Regions from separate parts of the Pseudomonas sp. MYb327 genome, predicted to be linked through region 1. Evidence: predicted binding sites of a transcription regulator. Region 1 holds the regulator's gene; the other holds the start of a gene.
What was found. The regulator FliA, encoded in region 1, starts transcription of late flagellar genes. The targets are predictions, from matches to a motif close to CTAAAGTTTNNNNNNNNNNNGCCGNTAA.
Positions count from the first base shown of each region.

Region 2: ABVN21_RS21705 (methyl-accepting chemotaxis protein) is a predicted target of FliA. The motif match lies at 2,636-2,663, and genes of this name have one in related genera.

Region 1 is NZ_CP159258.1:715,830-719,872, forward strand. It holds gene flhA (flagellar biosynthesis protein FlhA) at 1-238, shown strand, start outside; gene flhF (flagellar biosynthesis protein FlhF) at 251-1,579, shown strand; gene fleN (flagellar synthesis regulator FleN) at 1,696-2,526, shown strand; gene fliA (RNA polymerase sigma factor FliA) at 2,523-3,263, shown strand; gene ABVN21_RS03225 (chemotaxis response regulator CheY) at 3,430-3,801, shown strand; gene ABVN21_RS03230 (protein phosphatase CheZ) at 3,821-4,043, shown strand, end outside.
Region 2 is NZ_CP159258.1:4,822,905-4,826,947, forward strand. It holds gene hisI (phosphoribosyl-AMP cyclohydrolase) at 1-24, shown strand, start outside; gene ABVN21_RS21680 (phosphoribosyl-ATP diphosphatase) at 17-349, shown strand; gene ABVN21_RS21685 (twin-arginine translocase TatA/TatE family subunit) at 375-653, shown strand; gene tatB (Sec-independent protein translocase protein TatB) at 664-1,107, shown strand; gene tatC (twin-arginine translocase subunit TatC) at 1,104-1,898, shown strand; gene ABVN21_RS21700 (16S rRNA (uracil(1498)-N(3))-methyltransferase) at 1,895-2,602, shown strand; gene ABVN21_RS21705 (methyl-accepting chemotaxis protein) at 2,705-4,043, shown strand, end outside.

The DNA of each region.
Region 1 (4,043 bases):
AGAGGGCGTTCTGCTGGAGCCAAGCATGGCTGAAAAGCTGCAGCGTTCGTTGATCGACGCCGCGCAGCGTCAAGAGATGCAAGGTCAACCGGTGATTCTGCTGGTGGCCGGTCCGGTTCGCGCGATGCTCTCGCGATTTGGCCGACTGGCAGTCCCGGGTTTGCACGTGTTGGCGTACCAGGAAATTCCTGACAACAAGCAAGTGACCATCGTTGCGACAGTAGGGCCCAACGGCTGAGGGTAGTGGTTTATGCAAGTTAAGCGTTTTTTCGCCGCCGATATGCGTCAGGCCATGAAGCTGGTTCGTGATGAGCTGGGCGCCGATGCCGCCATCATTGGCAACCGCCGCATCGCCGGTGGTGTCGAGCTGACGGCTGCCCTGGATTACAAGCTGTCGGCGTTGGCCCCGCGCGTGCCGAACATGGAGCTCGAAGACGAGTTGCGCAAGACTCAGTCGCGGATCGTCACCGCCCAGGCCGAATTGAGCCTGCGAAGTGATGGCGAGAGCGACAATGCGACCAATCGCCAGTTGTTCGCCGGCCTGCCGCTGACCGCCGCCGAACCACTGATCGAACCGACCTACAGCGAGCCTCGTCGTCCTGCGCCAGCCCCGGCGCCTGCCTCCAGCGGTGTTGATCCACGGGCGTTCGACTCCATGCGTTCCGAACTCAACAGCCTGCGCGAGCTGATGGAAGTACAGCTTGGCTCCCTGGCCTGGAATCAACTGCAGGGCAGCCGCCCGGCTCAGGCCAACCTCTGGCGCCGTTTGCAACGCATCGGGCTGTCCGGCCCGTTGTCGCGGGATTTGCTCGCGCTGATTACCGATATTGAAGAACCTCGTCAGGCCTGGCGCATGTTGCTGGCGCATCTGGCGCGAATGATTGCCACGCCGGAAATTGAACCGCTGGAAGAGGGCGGCGTGATTGCCATGGTCGGCCCTGCCGGCATGGGCAAGACCACCACCCTGGCCAAGCTGGCTGCTCGTTACGTGCTCAAATACGGCGCGCAGAACATCGCGCTGGTGAGCATGGACAGCTTCCGCATCGGCGCCCAGGAACAACTCAAGACCCTCGGTCGGATTCTCAACGTATCGGTGACGCACGTCGATCCGGGGCAATCGCTGGTGCAGGCGCTGGATCCACTGCTGCGCAAGCGCGTGGTGCTGATCGACACCGCCGGCCTGCAGGCCAGCGATCCGGCGCTGCGCATGCAGCTCGAAAGCCTGGCCGGTCGTGGCATCAAATCAAAAAATTATCTGGTCCTGGCAACCACCAGCCAGAAACAGGTTCTAACCGCCGCTTATCACAGTTACAAGCGTTGCGGGCTTGCCGGCTGCATTCTGACTAAACTGGATGAAACGGCCAGTCTGGGCGAGGTGTTGAGCCTGGCCATCAGTCATGAATTGCCAGTGGCCTACCTGACCGATGGCCCGCGGATTCCGGATGATTTGCATCTGCCGCGTCGTCATCAGTTGGTTAGCCGCGCCGTCAGCGTGCAAATGCAGGAAGAACCCAGCGAAGAAGCCATGGCTGACATGTTCGCTGACATCTACCACAGTCCGACCAAGCAGGTTGGCTGAGGTAAAAATGAATAGTTTTTGTACCTACATCGATGGTCTGCCATGCATTGTTCCGGTTGAGAACGCGCAGCCAGTAATGTGGCCTCCGTCTATGCAAGACAAGGTAAAGAAATAACATGGGCAGCATGCATCCCGTACAGGTGATCGCGGTGACCGGCGGCAAAGGTGGCGTCGGGAAAACTAACGTGTCAGTGAACTTGTCCCTGGCTTTGGCTGAGCTTGGCCGGCGCGTCATGTTGCTGGACGCCGACCTGGGCCTGGCGAACGTCGACGTTCTGCTGGGACTGACACCCAAACGTACTCTGGCCGACGTGATCGAAGGCCGCTGCGAACTGCGCGACGTGCTGTTGCAAGGACCGGGCGGTATCCGCATCGTTCCGGCGGCTTCCGGCACCCAGAGCATGGTTCACTTGAGCCCGGCGCAACACGCCGGTCTGATCCAGGCTTTCAGCGATATTGGCGACAACCTCGACGTGCTGGTGATCGACACCGCTGCAGGTATTGGTGACTCGGTAGTCAGTTTCGTACGCGCTGCGCAAGAAGTGTTGCTGGTGGTCTGCGACGAGCCGACTTCGATCACTGACGCCTACGCATTGATCAAATTGCTCAACCGCGATTACGGCATGAATCGTTTCCGCGTCCTGGCCAATATGGCCCAGAGCCCGCAGGAAGGCCGTAACCTGTTCGCCAAACTGACCAAGGTCACTGACCGCTTCCTGGACGTCGCCCTGCAATACGTCGGCGCTGTGCCGTACGACGAAAGCGTGCGCAAGGCCGTGCAGAAGCAGCGCGCGGTCTACGAAGCGTTCCCGCGTTCCAAGTGCTCGCTGGCGTTCAAGGCCATCGCCCAAAAGGTCGATACCTGGCCGCTGCCAGCCAACCCGCGCGGGCACCTGGAGTTTTTCGTCGAGCGCCTCGTGCAACAAACGGCAGGACCCGTGCTATGACGGCCAGCGGTTACAACCTCTACAAGAAGTCGGCGCGTGACGCGCAGTACGAGCTGATCGAGCGTTACGCGCCACTGGTCAAACGCATTGCCTACCACTTGCTGGCGCGCCTGCCGGCCAGTGTCCAGGTCGAAGACCTGATTCAGGCCGGGATGATCGGCCTGCTTGAAGTATCAACAAAATACGACGCCAGCAAAGGCGCGAGTTTCGAAACGTACGCGGGCATTCGAATCCGCGGCGCCATGCTCGATGAAGTGCGCAAAGGGGACTGGGCGCCACGTTCGGTCCACCGCAATACCCGGATGGTCAGCGATGCTATTCGCTCGATTGAAGCTAAAACCGGCCGTGACGCTAAAGATCACGAAGTTGCGGCCGAACTCCAATTGAGTCTCGACGATTATTACGGGATTTTGAACGACACCCTCGGCAGCCGATTATTCAGTTTCGACGATCTGTTGCAGGACGGCGAACACGAAGGGCTGCACGAGGATGGCGCGAGTGCTCATCTCGAGCCGTCACGCGACCTGGAAGATGAACGCTTCCAGGCGGCGCTGGCGGACGCGATTGCCAATTTGCCGGAGCGTGAGCGACTGGTGTTGGCGCTGTACTACGACGAAGAGTTGAATCTCAAGGAAATCGGTGAAGTCCTGGGGGTTAGCGAATCTCGGGTCAGCCAGTTACACAGCCAGTGCGCGGCCCGTTTGCGGGGGCGTTTGGGAGAGTGGCGAGCGCGCTGAAGGCAGTGTGGGGGCACTGCGACGTGGCTGGTGGGGTGTTGAACCGCGCCGGTCTCGATCCGTTGTACTCCAGACAGTCATCGAGTGCTTTGCCAGATTGATTGAAATGGCGCGTCCAGGTGCTGGGCGCGTTTTAGTCTGCTTGGAGGTCGAATTGGACAAGAACATGAAAATCCTCATCGTTGATGACTTCTCAACGATGCGGCGGATCATAAAAAACCTGTTGCGTGACCTTGGGTTCACCAACACGGTCGAGGCCGACGATGGCACCACGGCCATTCCGGTGCTCAACAGCGGGAGCATCGACTTTCTGGTGACGGACTGGAACATGCCTGGCATGACCGGTATCGATCTGCTGCGCCACGTGCGTGCCGATGAAAAACTCAAGCACTTGCCAGTGCTGATGGTGACCGCTGAAGCCAAGCGCGAACAGATCATCGAAGCAGCCCAGGCCGGTGTAAACGGCTATGTAGTCAAGCCCTTCACGGCCCAGGCGTTGAAAGAAAAAATCGAGAAGATTTTCGAACGCATCGGTTGAACTGCGCCACGGGGGAGCTATGGGGCATAACGAATCTTCGCAGGGCGATTTTGAATCGACCCTGAAAAAACACGCCGTCGAACTGGTCGCGAGCCTTGAAAAAGGCAGGTTTGGCGATGCTGTGCAATTGATCCATGAGCTCAACCAGACCCGTGACCGCGGCCTGTATCAGGAAGTGGGCAAGCTCACCCGCGAGCTACATAGCGCGATCGTCAATTTCCAGATTGACCCGAACATGCCGC
Region 2 (4,043 bases), 2.0 Mb from region 1:
TCCGCAGGACACAAACATGAGTGACACTCTCACCCGCCTCGCCCAGGTACTGGAAGAGCGCAAAGGCGCCGCTGCCGACAGCTCGTATGTCGCCAGCCTGTACCACAAGGGCTTGAACAAGATTCTGGAAAAAGTCGGCGAAGAGTCGGTCGAAACCATCATTGCCGCCAAGGACGCCGCCATCAGCGGCGACTGCAGCGATGTGATCTACGAAACCGCCGATCTGTGGTTCCACAGCATGGTCATGCTCGCCCAACTGGGGCAGCATCCACAGGCTGTACTCGATGAACTGGACCGTCGCTTCGGTCTGTCCGGACACGCCGAGAAAGCCTCGCGCCCGTCCGCTTGAATAACGATTAGAGAGGAGCAGCAACATGGGCATTTTTGACTGGAAACACTGGATCGTCATCCTGGTTGTTGTCGTGCTGGTGTTCGGCACCAAGAAACTGAAAAACCTCGGCACCGACGTTGGCGAGTCGATCAAGGGCTTCCGCAAAGCCATGAACGATGACGAAAAACCGGCCGATCCGACCGTGACCCCGACCCAACCGGTGCCACCTGCTCAGCCACAGACCACCCAGTCCGTGAATCAGCCGCACACCATTGACGTGCAGGCGCAGAAAGTCGAAGAGCCGATCCGCAAAGACGTGTGAGCACTGACTAATGTTTGGTATCAGCTTCTCTGAACTGCTGCTCGTCGGCCTCGTTGCCCTGCTGGTGCTGGGCCCCGAGCGTCTGCCGGGCGCTGCGCGCACCGCCGGCCTGTGGGTCGGGCGTCTGAAGCGCAGCTTTAACGCGATCAAACAGGAAGTTGAGCGTGAAATCGGTGCCGACGAGATTCGTCGGCAACTGCACAACGAGCACATTCTTTCGCTTGAGCAGGAGGCGCGGAAGATTTTCACGCCGACCCAGCAGGAGCCGACACCGGTTGAGCACGTGGGAGAGCAGACGATTCACGCTCCCTCCGCTGCAACACCTGCACCCGCTGTAGCGACTACCGAACCCGCGCCCGTTGCTGCAGCGCCCGTGGTCGAAGCCGTTGCTCCAGCCGCCGCGCCTGTCGCGCCGGCTCCTCATGACCCAACACTGCCGCCGCGAGCCCCATGAGCGATCTCCCTGAAAACGACCAGCACATGCCGCTGGTTTCGCACCTCACCGAGTTGCGTACCCGCCTGCTGCGCTGCGTAGCGGCGATCTTCATCATCTTCGCCGGGTTGTTCGCCTTTACCCAGCAGATCTATACCTTCGTCTCCACGCCGTTGCGCGCCTACCTGCCGGCCGGTGCGACGATGATCGCCACCGACGTTTCGTCGCCGTTCCTGACGCCGCTGAAACTGACGATGATGGTCTCGCTGTTCGTGGCGATCCCGGTGATCCTGCACCAGATCTGGGGCTTCATTGCACCGGGCCTGTACAAGCACGAAAAACGCATCGCCGTGCCATTGCTGGTGTCGAGCATCATCCTGTTTTACGCCGGTATGGCCTTCGCCTATTTCCTGGTCTTCCCGCTGATCTTCAAGTTCTTCGCCGCTGCCACCCCGGCCGGCGTGGAAATGATGACTGACATCACCAGTTACCTCGACTTCGTCATGACGCTGTTCTTTGCCTTCGGCGTGGCGTTCGAGATCCCGGTGGCCGTGGTGCTGCTGGTGTGGATCGGCGTGGTCGACGTCAAGTACCTGAAGAAGATCCGTCCGTATGTGATCATCGGCTGCTTTGTGGTGGGGATGATCCTGACGCCGCCGGACATCTTCTCGCAGACGCTGCTGGCCGTACCGATGTGGTTGCTGTTCGAGATCGGCATCCTGTTTGGCGGCCTGGTCAGCAAACGCGGCGAGCATCCGGACGATCAACCGGTTGACGATCACAACGACCAGCCGCCAGCGACCCAGCCGTGAACCTGCTACTCCTCGAAGAGGCCGACTTTATTGCGGCCGACCGGGCCGTCCTGCGTGATCGGCGGTTGACCCACATGCAGGAAGTTCACCGCTGTGAAGTAGGCGACAGCATGCGCGTCGGGCGCATCGGCGGGTTGATGGGCTCTGCCGAAGTGCTGCGCCTGGACACCGGCGAAGCCGAATTGCGCGTCACCCTCGATCAACCACCACCCGCCAAGCTGCCACTGACCCTGGTGCTGGCCCTGCCACGGCCCAAAATGCTCCGTAGGGTGTTTCAGACCGTGGCGGCCATGGGTGTGCCGCGCATCGTGCTGGTGAACAGCTATCGCGTCGAGAAGAGCTTCTGGCAGACACCGTTTCTTGAACCGCAAGCCATTCGCGAACAGTTGATTCTCGGCCTCGAACAGGCGCGGGACAGCGTGTTGCCGGAAGTGGTGATAGAAAAACGCTTCAAACCCTTCGTTGAAGACCGCTTGCCTGCCATTACCGAGGGAACCCTTGGCCTGGTTGGCCACCCAGGCAACTACCCGCCCTGCCCTCGTGCGCTGAGCGAACCGGTGACCTTGGCCATCGGCCCGGAGGGCGGGTGGATCCCTTACGAAATTGACCTGCTGGGCAAATCCGGCCTGCAACCTGTGCAGTTGGGCGAGCGCATCCTGCGCGTCGAAACTGCCGTTACCGCGTTGCTGGCACGACTCTTCTAACTGACACCATTCTGCCCGCTCGTCAGAGCGCTTCTACAGATTGTCTGCCCACGGCCGATATACCTCCCATAAAACCAATGTTTGGTCCAAGGGAGTAGCAGCATGTACCAATGGCTGGCCGATAAGCTGGGAAACGTAGGCGTTAATCGCAAACTGGGCGTCGGCTTCGGTCTGGTGCTGCTGCTGACATTGCTGATTACCGTCACTGGCTGGACCGGCCTGAGTGACGTAATGAGTCGTGGTGACAAGCTGGGGTACATTTCCGACATCAATGGCCTCACCAAAGATTTGCGCATCGCCCGCCTGGATTATGAGATGCGTCGTGGCGAACAAGGCCCGGGCGCCGTCCACGATCTGTTGGGTAAGCTGGACAACGGCCTGCAAGCTGCCCGTCAGATGATTGAACAGCCCGCCGATGTGGCCATGATCGACCAGCAACTGGCCGCCGTCAGTCAGTACAAGCAAGCTTTCGCCACCTTGACCCAGGCCGGCGCCAATCGCGAAGACGCCCGCAGCAAGCTCGGTGCTACCGCTGACAATGCCGTCGCCAAGGTCGCTGAAGTTGAAAAATCCATGCTGCAGGGCGAGAGCGTTGCGCAGTTCAACAGCGTGATCGATTTGAGCAAGCTGCTTCAGCAAGCGCGCTTCCAGGTACGTGGCTACACCTACAGCGGCAAAACCGAGGCCGAGCAACCGGCATTGGACGCTATCGACAATGCCCTGAAGTATCTGGAAAGCCTGCCGTCCAAACTCCCCGAAGAACACATTGCCAATCTGAAACAGGCCACTGAATCGCTCGAAGCCTACCGCGCAGCGGTCAGTCAGTTCCGTGATTCCCAAGTGGCCAGCGCCGACGCACTCAAACACATGGCCGCCCAAGGCGAAATCCTGCTCGACGTCAGCAAGAAGCTCACGATTTCACAAACTCTCGTGCGCGATACCGACGTGCAACACGCCAAGAACATGCTGTTGCTGGCCACCTCCCTGGCGCTGGTCTTTGGGCTGTTTGCCGCTTGGGCCATTACTCGGCAAATCGTGATTCCGCTGAACCAGACGCTGAAGGTGGCCGAGCGCATCGCTGCCGGCGACCTGACCCATAACCTGGCGTCCAAACGCGCCGACGAACTGGGCCAATTGCAACGCGCTATTCAAAGCATGACTCAAGGCCTGCGCGAACTGATCGGCGGCATCAGCGAGGGCGTCACGCAAATCGCCAGCGCTGCCGAAGAGCTGTCGGCGGTCACCGAGCAGACCAGCGCCGGGGTCAACAGCCAACGGGTCGAGACTGACCAGGTGGCCACCGCCATGAACGAAATGACCGCCACCGTACAAGAAGTCGCACGCAATGCTGAAGAGGCGTCCGAGGCCGCTGTTGCCGCCGACCAGCAAGCACGCGAAGGCGACAAAGTGGTGGGCGAGGCCATCGCCCAGATTGAACGCC